Regions from separate parts of the Allobosea sp. LjRoot9 genome, predicted to be linked through region 2. Evidence: predicted binding sites of a transcription regulator. Region 2 holds the regulator's gene; each other region holds the start of a gene.

Region 1 (3,426 bases), on a different contig from region 2:
CCGAATGGCGCGCGAAGCTCAGCCCCGAACAGTACCGCGTGCTGCGCGGCCATGGCACCGAGCGCGCCGGCTCCTGCGCCCTGAACTACGAGAAGCGCACTGGGACCTTCATCTGCGCCGGTTGCGGCAACCCGCTGTTCAAGGCCGGCACCAAATTCGAGAGCGGCACCGGCTGGCCGAGCTTCGACCAACCGCTCGAAGGCGCAGTCGGCACGAGTCAGGACGGCAGCTTCATGATGACGCGCACCGAGGTGCATTGCGCCCGCTGCGGCGGCCATCTCGGCCATGTCTTCCCCGACGGCCCGCCCCCGATGGGCTTGCGCTACTGCATGAACGGCGTCGCGATGGATTTCGTGCCGGCGGAAGGGTGATCGAGGTAGCGCGGGGAACCCTCTCCTTACAGGAGAGGGGTTCCCCGCGCCCCTCCGGTTCGCCGTTCACCCCAGCGCCGGCACCGCTCGCCGCGCTAGGCTCCCCGCGTCCACACCGGTCGGCAGATCACCGAAATGCCCCGACCAGCCGCCATCCAGCCGGCTGGCGACAAAGGCGTCGGCGACAGCGGGCGCGGCATGGCGCAGCAGCAGCGAGGCTTGCAGCAACAGCGCCAATCGCTCGACCAGCCGCCGCGCCTGGCCTTCCTGCCGGACGAGTTCGGGCAGCGCGCTGTCCAGCGCGGCGAGCGCCGCGTCGTAGCGCCGGTCGGCGCCCTTGGCGGCGCGCAATTCGTCCTGCAGTGCCGGCAGCGCGCCTGGCTCCCGCTCCAATGAGCGCAGCACATCCAGGCAGATGACGTTGCCCGAACCCTCCCAGATCGAGTTCAGCGGCGCCTCGCGATAATGCCGCGCCATCGCGTGCTCCTCGATGAAACCGTTGCCGCCATGGCATTCCAGCGCCTCGACGAGAACGGCCGGCGTGCGCTTCGCAACCCAGTATTTCGCGATCGGCGCGCCGATCCGCGCGAGCAATCGCTCGCTCTGCGAAGTCTCCTGCCGGTCCACCGCCGCAAACAGCCGAAAGGCGAGCCAGGCAGCGGCCTCTGCCTCGATGGCAAGATCGGCGAGGACGTTCTGCATGATCGGCTGGTCGATCAGCGCCCGCTGGAAAGCGTGCCGGTGCGCGCAGTGATGCGCGGCCTGCGCCACCGCCTGCCGCATCAGCCCGGCGGAGGCGGCGGCGATGTCGAGCCGGGTGTTGTGGTTCATCGCAAGCCCGGTCCGCAGGCCCCGTCCCGGCTCGCCGAGCATATGCCCGATCGCGCCGCGAAACTCGATTTCCGACGAGGCATTGGAGCGGTTGCCGCATTTCTCCTTGAGCCGCTGGATCGCGATGCCGTTGCGCTCGCCCGATGGCAGCCAACCGGCCACGACGAAGCAGGAGACGCCCTCCTCCGTGCGCGCCAACGTCAGGAAGACGTCGGAATGCGGCACGGAGAAGAACCATTTCTGCCCGAAGAGCGAATGCGTGCCGTCGCCATTGTCCCTGGCGACCGTCTGCGTCTGGCGCAGATCCGAGCCGCCTTGCGTCTCCGTCATCGCCATGCCGACGGTCGCCCCGGTCTTGGTCGCGGCCGGCCCTTGCCGGCTGTCATAGGCGTTGGAGGTGATGAGCGCGCCCCATTCCGCCCAGCGCGCCGCATCCTGCTTCAGGATCGGGATTGCCGAATAGGTCATGCTGATCGGGCAGCAGACTCCGCTTTCCGCGCCGTACCAGAGATATTGCAGCGCCGCGCGCGCGACCTGCGCGCCCGGCCCCGGCCGGTTCCAGCACAAGGCATGCGTCTCCTGGCCGATGGTCAGGCTCATCAACTCGTGCCAGGCCGGATGGAAGGCGATCTGGTCGATGCGATTGCCGAAGCGGTCATGCGTGCGCGCCTCCGGCGTGAAGCGGTTGGCGAGCCGCGCCAGCTCCTGCACCTGGGCGGAGCCGACGCAGCGCCCGGTCTCGTGCAGGCGGTCCCTGGCCCAATCCGCAGCAAAAGCCGATATCGCCGCCTGCAGCACCGGATCGGCCGCGAAGGCGTCATAATCGGCCAAGGGTGGGGCCTGGTTCGTGACCTCATAGGTGGAATAGCGGGGAGCGGTGTCCATGGTCATCGGCACGCATCCTGACTAAGGATTCGACGGTGCATTCAACGCCCATCCGTCTTGTCCAGCAATCCGCCGCACAACACCCTATATTGACGCCAGAACGAATCACGATCGAGCGCTGCGCACCTTGTCCGACCACAACGCCACCTCCGCCCCCTTGCCTCGCCCCGGCGGCCTCGCTGCGCGCGCTGCGGCGGCTCCCGCCGCCGGCTATCTCGCGGGCCTGAACCCGGAGCAGCGCCTCGCCGTCGAGGCCACGGACGGCCCCGTGCTCGTGCTGGCCGGTGCCGGCACCGGCAAGACGCGCGTGCTGACGACCCGCATCGCCCATCTCATCGCGACCAACCGTGCCTATCCCTCGCAGATCCTGTCGGTGACCTTCACCAACAAGGCGGCGCGCGAGATGAAGGAGCGCATCGCCCATCTCGTCGGCCCAGTCGCCGAGGGCATGCCGTGGCTCGGCACCTTCCACTCGATCTCGGCCAAGCTGCTGCGCCGCCATGCCGAACTGCTCGGCCTGCGCTCGGACTTCACCATCCTCGACACCGACGACCAGATCCGCCTGATGAAGCAGGTGATCGCGGCGGCCGATATCGACGAGAAGCGCTGGCCGGGCCGCATGCTGGCGGGCTTCATCGATAGCTGGAAGAACCGCGGCCTGGCGCCCAAGGATGTCCCACCCGGCGAGGCCGCGGTCTTCGCCAATGGCAAGGGCGGCGCGCTCTACCACGCCTATCAGGAGCGCTTGAAGACGCTGAACGCCGTCGATTTCGGCGACCTGCTGCTGCACTGCCTGACGCTGTTCCGCGACAATCCCGATGTTCTCGCAACCTATCACGAGCGCTTCCGCTACATCCTGGTCGACGAGTATCAGGACACCAACACCGCCCAATATCTCTGGCTGCGGCTGCTCGCCCAGGGCCGGCGCAACATCGCCTGCGTCGGCGACGACGACCAGTCGATCTATGGCTGGCGCGGCGCCGAGGTCGACAACATCCTGCGCTTCGAGCACGATTTTCCCGGCGCCACCGTCGTCCGGCTGGAGCGCAATTACCGCTCGACCGGGCATATCCTCGCCACCGCCTCCAAGCTGATCGCCCGCAATGAGGGCCGGCTCGGCAAGACGCTGCGCACCGAGGATGTCGAGGGCGAGAAGGTCACCATCACCGGCGCCTGGGACAGCCAGGAAGAAGCCAGGCTGATCGGCGACGAGATCGAGAGCCTGCAGCGCAACGGCCATAACCTCTCCGAGATCGCGATCCTGGTGCGCATCTCGGCGCAGATGCGCGAGATCGAGGATCGTTTCGTCCATCTCGGCCTGCCCTATCGCGTCATCGGC
Region 2 (3,426 bases):
GCCGGCATGAGCCTGACCCCGGTCAAGGTCGCGCTGCAGGCGCTGCTCGACAGCGTTCCTGGGCCGACATCCGTCGAGATCGTTCCGCTGGCCTCCTGCGCCGGGCGCGTGCTGGGCGCCGACATCGTCGCGCTCAGGACACAGCCGCCTTTCGCCAATTCGGCCATGGACGGCTACGCAGCCCGCGCCGCGGATCTTGCGCCGGCAAATGAACTGCGCGTCATCGGCGAATCGGCGGCCGGGCGCGCCTTTGCAGGAACGGTCGGCCCCGGCGAGGCGATTCGCATCTTCACCGGCGCGCCTATGCCCGATGGTGCCGATACGATCCTGATCCAGGAGAATGCCGATGGCGTCGGCGGCACGGTCATCCGCGTCCGCGAAGGCGCCCAGCCGGGGCGTTTCGTCCGCCCGGCCGGCCTCGATTTCCGGGAAGGCGATGTCCTCCTCCCGGCGGGACGCCGGCTCGACAGTGCCGCGCTCGGCCTCGCGGCTGCAGCCGGACACCCTACCCTGCCGGTTCGGCGCAAGCCCCTGGTCGCGATCCTGGCGACCGGGGACGAACTCGTCCTGCCGGGCGAAACAGTCGGCCCCGACCAGATCGTCGCTTCGAACAGCTATTCCCTGGCGGCGATCGTCGAGGAGATCGGCGGAACAGCCTTCGATCTCGGCATTGCACGCGATAATCATCCCGATCTCGCCGCCAAGATCGAGCGGGCGCGAGCCGCCGGCGCTGACGTGCTGATCACGCTCGGCGGCGCCTCGGTCGGAGCGCATGACCTCGTACAGGAGGCCTTGAAGCGCCAGGGCATGGAGCTCGGCTTCTGGAAGATCGCGATGCGGCCGGGCAAGCCGATGATGATGGGGCGGCTTGGAGCCATGGTCGCCGTCGGCCTACCCGGCAACCCGGTCTCGTCGATCGTCTGCGGGCATCTGTTCGTGGCGCCGCTGATCGAGGCGCTGCTCGGCATGCCCGATCCCGCGCGCGACCGCAGCGAACCGGCGATCCTCGGAATTGATATGCCGGCTAATGATGAGCGTGAAGATTATCTGCGCGCCGATCTTCAGCACATCGAGGCCGGCTGGCTCGCCAGCCCCTTCGCCAAGCAGGATTCCTCGATGCTGGGCAATCTGGCGCGCGCTCGGGCGCTGGTCATTCGCCCGGCCCATGCAGAGCCGGCAAAAGAAGGCGCACCCTGCCGGATCATCCGCCTCCGCTAGGTTAGCTTGCGGAACACAACACGAACGTGTATGATGTTCGTGATTTGTTTCGAATTCGCGCCGCGGGCGCTGGCGGGGACCATGCTGACACGCAAACAATTCGAATTGCTCCGCTTCATCCAGGAACGCCTGCGTGAAAGCGGCGTGCCGCCCTCCTTCGACGAAATGAAGGACGCGCTCGATCTCCGCTCGAAATCCGGCATTCATCGCCTGATCATGGCGTTGGAGGAGCGAGGCTTCATTCGCCGGCTGCCCAATCGCGCCCGCGCATTGGAGGTGATCAAGCTTCCCGATGGCGTCGGCATGCCACAAGGCGCGCGCCCGCGTTTCAGCCCCTCCATCGTGCAAGGTGGCCTCGGCCAGGGCGGCGGCCTCGGCAAGGCGCGCCCGGCCCCTGGTCCCGAAGAGGAGGCGCGTGCCACGATCGCAATCCCGGTGATGGGGCGGATCGCCGCCGGCACGCCGATCTCGGCGATCCAGAGCCGCAGCCACAGTGTGGCGCTGCCGGCGGACATGCTCGGCGCCGGCGAGCATTTCGCGCTTGAGGTGCGCGGCGATTCGATGGTCGAGGCCGGCATTCTCGACGGCGACACCGTCGTCATCCGCCGGCAGGACACCGCCAATACCGGCGACATCATCGTGGCGCTGATCGATGACGAAGAGGCGACGCTGAAGCGCCTGCGCAAACGCGGCTCGTCAATCGCGCTTGAAGCCGCAAACCCGGCTTATGAAACCCGTGTGCTCGGCCCCGATCGGGTCAAGATCCAGGGTCGGTTGGTCAATCTGATGCGGCGCTACTGAAGCCGGTCGGGCTCGGCTGCCACATCGCCCGTATCGCTCCTCTCCGGCTGCCGCGCAGGAGGCTGCTGCGCGGGCCTTGTGCTTGTCGCCGCGCGCTTGCGTATCCAGGGGCGATCGGCATCCTGCCGTTCTGCCTGGACGATACGCCAGCCGCCTGCAGTGCCGATGAGGGAGGTCGCGCCGTCGCGGTTCAGGGCCGTCCGGTCGACCAGCTTCGCTGCGCAGGGAGCCGACCAGGGTATCGGCGTGACGACGAGGTCGGCGCGCAGGCAATCCTCGATGACGGCGAGCCGGTCTTTCGCATAGGCGATCCGGCGACCATTGCGAGCGGTAACGACACAGCCTTGCGTATCGCAAGCCGCATTCTTGCGCAGGCTCGCATCCGTGGGCTGCCGCCCATCGCCATCGGCGACGAGCCATTGTTGCAGCACGAAGCTGCTTGGCCGGCCGGCCAGAATGAAACGGTCGTCGGCTCCGCGCACGACGAGGCCGGAACCGTCGCGTTCGACCACGATATCCGGCCGGTCCGGCTTGGCCGCGACCGTGACGCCCATCACCAGCGGCAGGATGGCGAGCAGCCGAAGCTTCGTGCTCCACAGCGTCAGCCAGAGCAGTGTCATCGCAAGGCAGACCAGCGCGGCCTCGCCGAAGGCGGGAATGATCAGCGTCGAGTGGTCGATCGCCGCGACCCAGTGGGCCAGCCGCAGCACCACCTCGGAGGCGGCGCCCATCAGCCACCAGGCCGGCCAATCGAGGCCGAAGGGGTAGGCCAGCACTCCGAACACCGCAGCCGGCATGACGAACAGCGAGACGAAGGGCAAGGCGAGCGCATTGCCGAGCAGCCCGAACGGATTGAAGGTCTGGAAATGATAGGCGCCGAACGGGGCCGTCGCCGCCGTCGCCAGCAGGGTTGTGATGACGGTGCCGCTGGCGGCGATCCAGAGTGGGCGCAGCGGCCAGGGCCATGGCGATGGCGGCGCGGTCTGATTGCGTTCCTCCCAGCGCTCGGCAAAGGCGATCAGCGCCGCTACCGCCCCGAATGACATCTGGAAGCTCGGCCCGAGCAGCGCCTCGGGCTCGCGCAGCAAGACGATGATCGCTGCCAAGGCAAGGTTGCGCATGCTCAGCGCCGGGCGGTCGATCAGGATTGCGCCGAGCATCACCAGCGTCATGATCAATGACCTGACGGTTGCGACATCGGAGCCGGAGAAGACGCAATAGGCGGTTGCTCCGATCATGGCGGCAACGGCGGCGATCTTCTTGATCGGCCAGTGCAAGGCCAGCGTCTGCGAGAGCGCCAGCAGCGCCCGCACAAGCCAGAGGATCGTGCCGGCGGCGAGCACCATGTGCAGGCCCGAAATCGAGACGATGTGGTAGATGCCAGCCGCGCGCAGATCGGCATTGGTC
Region 3 (3,426 bases), on a different contig from region 2:
GCGTGCGCTATCGACGATCCCGTCACGTTCCGCAACATTGCGATGGCTGATGGGCACAAGGTCGAGCTCGACAGTGCGGTCACTGTCAGCTGCGCCTTTGCACTGGAAGTCCTGGGCTGGCTGCGCGACGATCTGCCCGGCATCATGGGCGCTGAGAACGGCAAGCTGACCGGATTGGTCGGGGTCGGCGGACATGCCTGCCGGCCGCGCAATGGGATGGCAGGCGCGCCCATCAGCGAACATGCGACCGGCAATGCGCTTGATCTCAGCGGCCTTCGCCTGCAGGACGGCCGAATCGTCACCCTGGCCGGTCGGGACGACGCGACGCGTCCCTTACGGGAATCCCTTCAAAAGAGCGCCTGCGCACGCTTCACGACGGTGCTCGGTGCGGGCTCCGACAGCTCTCACAAGGATCATCTCCATCTCGACATGCGTAAAAGGCCGCGTGGCTTCAAGATCTGCCAATGGACCGTCGAGTGACGGCGCTGGCGCGTGAACTGGAACGTCTTGGGACAGTTTCAAAGGCTCAGGGCGTCTGACCCTCCGCGCCCGCATGTCACGCCGGGCGCGTTTTCGCTGGAGCAGCCGGGGCCGCCTCGGACGCATGTTGCTCCCAACCAAAGACGCTCCGCCCGCCATACTCGGCCGAACGCCGGCGTTCCTCGGTCACATATTCGCACAGTGTCGGGCCGGTGGCGATCTGCTCCAGCCGGCGGCTCTCGCGGTCGAGCCGCGAGATCGCGGCGAGGCGATCGTCCTGCCCTAGCTTTGCCCGATCGACCGCGGATCTCAGCACCGCGATCGTCTGGTCGTAGACCTTGGTGGGCACGGCGAAGGGTTGCCGGTCCTTGCCGCCATGGGCGAGTGAGAAGCGTGCCGGATCGGCGAAGCGACACGGCGTGCCATGGACCACTTCGGCCACCATCGCAAGCGAGCGCACGGTGCGGGCCCCGACGCCTGGTACGAGGAGCAACTCGGAGAAATCGGCCGGGGCACTGTCGGCGGCTGCGGCGAGCGCGCCGTGCAGGCGCCGGGCGATCACGTCCTTGGGCCGGACATCGTGATGGGCCGGCATCACCAGATGCGGCAAGGCGAGCTGCGCGGACGACAGCACCGGCGGGGCCCGGTCGCGTTCCAATGCGGAAAATTCCCTGATGATGGCATCGGGCCCAATCTCGCGCAGCATTGCAATCTGGCCGTCGCGGGACGATCTCGCGCGCGCATCGGTGAGATTGATGATGCGGCCCTGGTTCTTGCCATCGATGGCGGCATGGGGCGCCTCGACGAAGCTGCCGAGCCCTTCCGACTGCCAGTGATAGCGCCGGGCGAGGCCGCCATCGCCGTTCATGCCTTGCTGCACCACGACCCATTGGCCGTCATCGGTGACGAAGAAGCCGTGCAGATAAAGGTCGAAACCATCCTGCACGGCGGCGCTGTCGACCTTGGCGACGAGGCGGCTTGCCTTTGCCAGCGCATGCCCGTCGAAGCCGACCCGGGCGCCGATCCGCTCCAGTTCTGCGGGCGTCTGCCGTGAATGGCTGCCTCGCCCACCGCACACATGCAGGCCGAGCTCGCCCGAGAGCGGTGCCAGTCCGCGCTTCAATGCGCCGATGACGCTCGTGGTGATGCCCGAAGAGTGCCAGTCCATGCCCATCACCGCGCCGAAGGACTGGAACCAGAAGGGGTGGGCCAGACGCCGCAGCAACTCGTCCCGGCCATAATGATGGATGATCGCTTCGCAGATGACAGCGCCGAGGCGCGTCATGCGCTGGGCGAGCCAGACCGGCACCCGGCCGTGATGCAAAGGCAGATCGGCACTGCCCGAGCGGCGCGTCATGCCAGGTCCTTGCGAACGAAACGGGAACTTTACATAGCGCAGTCCGACGGAAGTTGCCAAGAGCGTCCGAGGGGGCGTCCGCGCCGATCGCGCGGAACGTCTCGGCGGTTGGCCGGTTTAGCAAATGCCGTTTGGGAGTGGCTTTATTCGAGGAGGCGGACATGCCGGCGAAATCAGCAGCTCAGCAAAAGGCGGCAGGCGCCGCCCTGGCCGCCAAGCGCGGCGAGATCAAGAAAAGCAAACTCAAAGGCGCTTCCAAATCGATGGAGACATCGATGAGTGAACGCGAACTCGACGAGCTCGCCTCGACCAAACGCAAGGGCAAGCCCGAGCATGTGTCGAAATCGTGAGCCTCGTCTCGGTTGCGAAGGCAGCAGAATAGCATGTCGGATGGCGCAAGAGAGCTTCGCTTCGCCTTCAAGCGCATCGAGCGGGAACTACCGCACAGGCTGGCGTCATGGATGCGTTGGTTGCGGTACCCCCAATCGCGCTGGGTCAGACTTCCGGCGGGGATTGTCCTGATCTTCGGCGGCATCTTCGCGATCCTTCCGTTCCTGGGAGTGTGGATGCTGCCGCTCGGCCTGATGCTGATCGCAGCCGACGTGCCTTTTCTGCAGCGGCCCATGGCGCGGTTGACCATGTGGGGCGCGGACTATCTCGATCGCTACCGCGCACGACGGGCAAAGCGATAGCGGCTGGACCTGTGTAGGTCCGTTTTCCGGAGCGACCGCATCCGCAACGGCCTCCTTCTTGCTGCCGGGCAGGAGCGTCATGACCAGGATGAAGGCCGCAAGGACGAAGCAGATGGCCCGGCATCTCGGTGACGATGACCTCCAGCGTCGGGCCGCAAACGGGGCTGGGCGATGGGCGTCTTCAGGGGCTGTGATCGACGGCTATTCTGGGTGTCGGGCGTTCCAGGTCTCGGCATATTCGGCGCACATCCGATTGACGGCGTCCCGATCCGTGACACCTGCCGGCTTCGCGCGGGAGGGCAGGGCCGTTTGAAACGGCGCATAGCCTTGATGCGCCAGCCGCCAGAGTCGCCGAAGCTCCTTCAGCGGCTCGGAATGGTCGTCGACCCGCAGATCGAAGCTCGCAAACGGGGCATCGCTCCAGATGCGGATGGCGCAGGACTGACGCCCGCGGCTGTCGCCGCCCTCGCATTCGCCGGCTTCCATCGCGACGATGAGGCGCTCGTCGAAATCGAGCGTGGACGCCGCGAGATAGGCGTTAAGCGTCGCCTCGACGACCTGCGGCCCTGCCAGCATGTTCCCGGCGACGGAGACGTCGGGAGCGCTGACGCTGCCGCTCCATGCGATGCAGGCCGCGCCGGTATGGCAGGCCGCGCTGCCCGTGCGATCGATCACATGCACCTGCCTGTGATCGCGACCCTCATCGGCCGCCGCCAGGGTGCAGACGATATCCTGGGAAGAACAACCTTCCCCAAGCATCCTCAGGCCGTCGACGCCGAAAAACGGATTTGCGAAAGCCTGCGTCGCGATCACGCCGGTTCGACCCGCCCCATAGGGGACGACCGCTCCAACCGCCAGCGCCCGCGACGCGCACAGCACGCCAAACGCGCCGGTTTG
Region 4 (3,426 bases), on a different contig from region 2:
CCGAGAAAGCGGTGGGGACGATCTTGATTGTGCGAGCCTTGGTCACGCTGGTTTTGTCGACGCGCAGCTTCGAGCGCGTCAACAAACCATCCGACTGCTCCAAACTGTCATATGATTGAAGCGACCCGGCCTGTTCCAACGAACCGGTTGCGCAGCCTCCAAGCAGCGCGCCGGCTATTCCAATGAAGGAAATCAGAGGATTTCTCTGCATGTTCACGCTTTTCCCAACCGAGATGGCTTGCGTCGCAGGCCGCGACAATGGATCCGAACAGCCCTTGGAGCGATCTCTTGGGACTATTAGTGCACAGAGTGCAGTTTGATTGAGGCGCCTTTGTGTCGACGCCGCTCGCGCGCTCAGGCTTGGGACCTCAGTCATCTCGATTTTTGCGCTGCGCCGGCCACGCCTGTATGGTTGGAAATATCAAGTTGAGGCAGATATGCGACAAGCATCTCCCAAATCAGAAGGCCTTCGCGAGCGCAATCGTCGCGAGAAGCACGAACACATAACCAATGTCAGTATTCGATTATTTCTCGAGAACGGTTACGATGCCACGACGCTCGCCGATATTGCCCTTTCAGCGGGGATTTCCAGAAGGCATCTGTTCAATTATTTCGACAGCAAGGACGAAATCCTGTTTTCGCACCTGCGCGAATATTATGAGATGATTGCCGAATCCATTGCCCGAGGTTCCCCTGACGAGCCCGCCATGGAGGTCGTACGCAAGGCGATCCTTTCAAACCTGACACGCTTCGATGCAGAGAGAACGCTCGCGATTGCAAAAATCATGAGAAACAATGCGGCGCTTCAGAGCAAGAATCGCGCGAATGAAATCAATCTTGAAAAGGCTATCATGAAAGGCCTGTCGACTTTGTGGCCCGGTGGAGAGTCTCATGATCGGCTATTATTTGCCTCTATATTGTCATCTGGCGCAATCCGCTTTGCCACACACATCTGGTTGCGAGACGAAAACGACATGAAGCTCGCAGATTGCGTGGCCGATGCCTTTGATCGAATGAATCTTGAAATTAAATGCACTTAGTGAATCAATAACAGATCAGAGGCGACGCTGACCTGTCGACCGCCCCGCAACAAGCACTCATCAGCTCACTCGCTCCTGCCGATCTCCGCAGGCGATGTGTCGCGTGCCCCTACCTGCCCACGATCTCGCCGCCGCTGCTGAAGAGCGCCCGCGTCATCGGCCGCGCCAGGAAGCTGTGGGGGAAGCCGAGTTCGATCGCGCTTGCCGCATCGAGCCGGCCGCGCTGATCCATCTCCTGGCCGATTGGTCACCGGCCCCTCCCGGCTTCCCATCTATTATCCGAGCCGGCAGCAGATGGCCCCGGCGCTGCGCGCCTTCATCGATTTCGCGGCCGGCAGCACCAAGGCGCGGTAGCCGGCCCGACCTCGGCGCCTGCGCTCAGGCGCCCGCCCGTTCCCGCCGCACCGACAGGCGGCGCGGGGCGCCACCCAGCCTGCCCGCGAGGACGAGGCCCTTGGGCACGACGAGGCCGGCGCGCAAACGCCGCGCGCCGAAGGAGATCGCCGCGCGCTCGCGCAGCGAACCGGCGACGCCGCGCAAAGGGATCAAGGCCGGGCTGTCGGGCGCGAGCATGAGATGCCGGTCGACGACCTGGGCCCAATGCGACTGCGGCGCATCGCCCGCATCGAGCAGGAGCAACCAGTCCCCGCGCGCCTGCGCTGCGCCGAGATGCCAGCCCTCCGCGGCGCCCGTCCGCAGATAGCTCGCGCCCGTGGCGTCGGCCAATCGCTCGACCTCGCGATCGCCAGTGGCATCGACCACGACCGCATGGCCAAGGAATCCATCGGCGACAGCGGGAATGAGGACCGCGAAGGTCGCGGCGAGCAGGCTGGGGGGGCCGTCGGCCCGGATCACGGCAGTGAGCATGCGCAAATCCATATGACGCAGCGCAACATGTCGCAATCCTGTCACTTGCAATCTGTTCTCTATATGTTCACATTGAAAACATAGAAACGCGCCGATTCCCGGCGGTTTTCAGGACGGTTCAGCGTCATGCGCCAAGCCATGCCCTCTGCCAGGCCCTCTTCGCGGCCGATTCCGGCCCAGCCGCTCAAGCGGCATGACAGCGAGCCCGCCTCGGTTTCCGCGCGCGTCGCGCCGCTCGACCCGATGGCCTATGCCGGGCACCGGATCGACCCGGAACGCCGGCGCGGACGCGGCGCCACGATCAATCCAGGCGGGCGCTTCGAGGCCGAGCAACGCGTCCTTGAGGATGATGGCTGGGGCACGCTCGGAGAATTGCCGGCCTTCAAGACCGAGGTCTCGATCGAGAAGCCGCGCACGATCATTACCAGGAATGACTCCCCGGATATTTCGTTCGACCGCTCGATCAATCCCTATCGTGGCTGCGAGCATGGCTGCGTCTATTGCTTCGCGCGGCCGAGCCACGCCTATCTCGGCCTGTCGCCGGGCCTCGATTTCGAAAGCAAGCTGACGGCCAAGCCCGATGCGGCGATCCTGCTGGAGAAGGAGCTCAGCGCCTCCTCCTACCAGCCGCGCACCATCGCGATCGGCACCAATACCGACGCCTATCAGCCGATCGAGAAGAAGCTGCGGATCATGCGCTCGATCCTGGAGGTGCTGGCGAAGTTCAACCACCCGGTCGGGATCGTGACGAAATCGGCGCTGGTCCAGCGCGACATCGACATCTTGGCGCCGATGGCCGCGAAAGGCCTCGCCAAGGTCGCGATCTCGCTGACCACGCTCGATCCCAAGATCGCCCGCACGATGGAGCCGCGCGCCGCCTCACCGGCCAAACGCCTGGAGACGATCAGGGCTTTGTCGGAGGCCGGCATCCCGGTCACGGTGCTGGTCGCGCCGATCATTCCGGCAATCAACGAGCATGAGATCGAGCGCATCCTCGACGCCGCCAAGGCCGCCGGCGCGCGCGAGGCGGGCTATGTATTGCTGCGGCTGCCGCTGGAGGTGAAGGATCTGGTGCAGGACTGGCTGCTGACGCACCACCCCGACAAACTGCGCCATGTCGTCTCGCTGATCCGCTCGACACGCGGCGGCAAGGATTACGACCCGGCCTGGGGCCAGCGCCAGGTCGGCTCGGGGCCTTACGCCTGGATGATCGGGCGGCGCTTCGAGATGGCGGCCGAGCGGCTCGGCTTCAACGCGACGAGGCTCAGGCTGCGCAACGACCTGTTCCTGAAGCCCGAGAAGGAAAAGGCGCAGCTGAGTTTGTTTTGAAGAGCCGGCGAGGCCGCATCGTCATGCTCACCCTTGTGGCGAGCATCCAGTTCTTGAACACGCCCCTCGCCGAAGGAAGACGTGGATGGTCGGAACAGGCCCGACCATGACGGGGAGTGCACCGGCCGGGATGACGTGGACAGCCATGCCGAGAGCATGGCCGGCCGGCACCGCATATTGCATAAGGCGC

What was found. The regulator LexA, encoded in region 2, represses DNA repair genes until DNA is damaged. The targets are predictions, from matches to a motif close to TGTTCNNNNTGTGTTCNG.
Region 1: ACSQ3P_RS29625 (UvrD-helicase domain-containing protein) is a predicted target of LexA. The motif match lies at 2,184-2,201, and genes of this name have one in related genera.
Region 3: ACSQ3P_RS24670 (DUF763 domain-containing protein) is a predicted target of LexA. The motif match lies at 1,849-1,866, and genes of this name have one in related genera.
Region 4: ACSQ3P_RS23625 (PA0069 family radical SAM protein) is a predicted target of LexA. The motif match lies at 1,961-1,978, and genes of this name have one in related genera.

The regions. Positions count from the first base shown of each region.
Region 1 covers NZ_CAXUPC020000013.1:32,531-35,956, forward strand. Annotated here, with positions in the region: gene msrB (peptide-methionine (R)-S-oxide reductase MsrB) at 1-371, shown strand, start outside; gene ACSQ3P_RS29620 (acyl-CoA dehydrogenase family protein) at 438-2,093, opposite strand; gene ACSQ3P_RS29625 (UvrD-helicase domain-containing protein) at 2,215-3,426, shown strand, end outside.
Region 2 covers NZ_CAXUPC020000001.1:1,045,686-1,049,111, reverse strand. Annotated here, with positions in the region: gene moaC (cyclic pyranopterin monophosphate synthase MoaC) at 1-10, shown strand, start outside; gene ACSQ3P_RS05000 (molybdopterin molybdotransferase MoeA) at 7-1,218, shown strand; gene lexA (transcriptional repressor LexA) at 1,300-2,019, shown strand; gene ACSQ3P_RS04990 (ComEC/Rec2 family competence protein) at 2,013-3,426, opposite strand, start outside.
Region 3 covers NZ_CAXUPC020000008.1:70,042-73,467, forward strand. Annotated here, with positions in the region: gene ACSQ3P_RS24665 (extensin-like domain-containing protein) at 1-480, shown strand, start outside; gene ACSQ3P_RS24670 (DUF763 domain-containing protein) at 557-1,837, opposite strand; gene ACSQ3P_RS24675 (DUF3008 family protein) at 1,999-2,187, shown strand; gene ACSQ3P_RS24680 (hypothetical protein) at 2,221-2,529, shown strand; gene ACSQ3P_RS24685 (DUF1028 domain-containing protein) at 2,731-3,426, opposite strand, start outside.
Region 4 covers NZ_CAXUPC020000007.1:158,485-161,910, reverse strand. Annotated here, with positions in the region: gene ACSQ3P_RS23650 (DUF3313 domain-containing protein) at 1-211, opposite strand, end outside; gene ACSQ3P_RS23645 (TetR/AcrR family transcriptional regulator) at 438-1,040, shown strand; gene ACSQ3P_RS23640 (hypothetical protein) at 1,150-1,272, opposite strand; partial or broken gene ACSQ3P_RS23635 (LysR family transcriptional regulator) at 1,264-1,394, shown strand; gene ACSQ3P_RS23630 (glycosyltransferase family A protein) at 1,419-1,907, opposite strand; gene ACSQ3P_RS23625 (PA0069 family radical SAM protein) at 2,151-3,236, shown strand.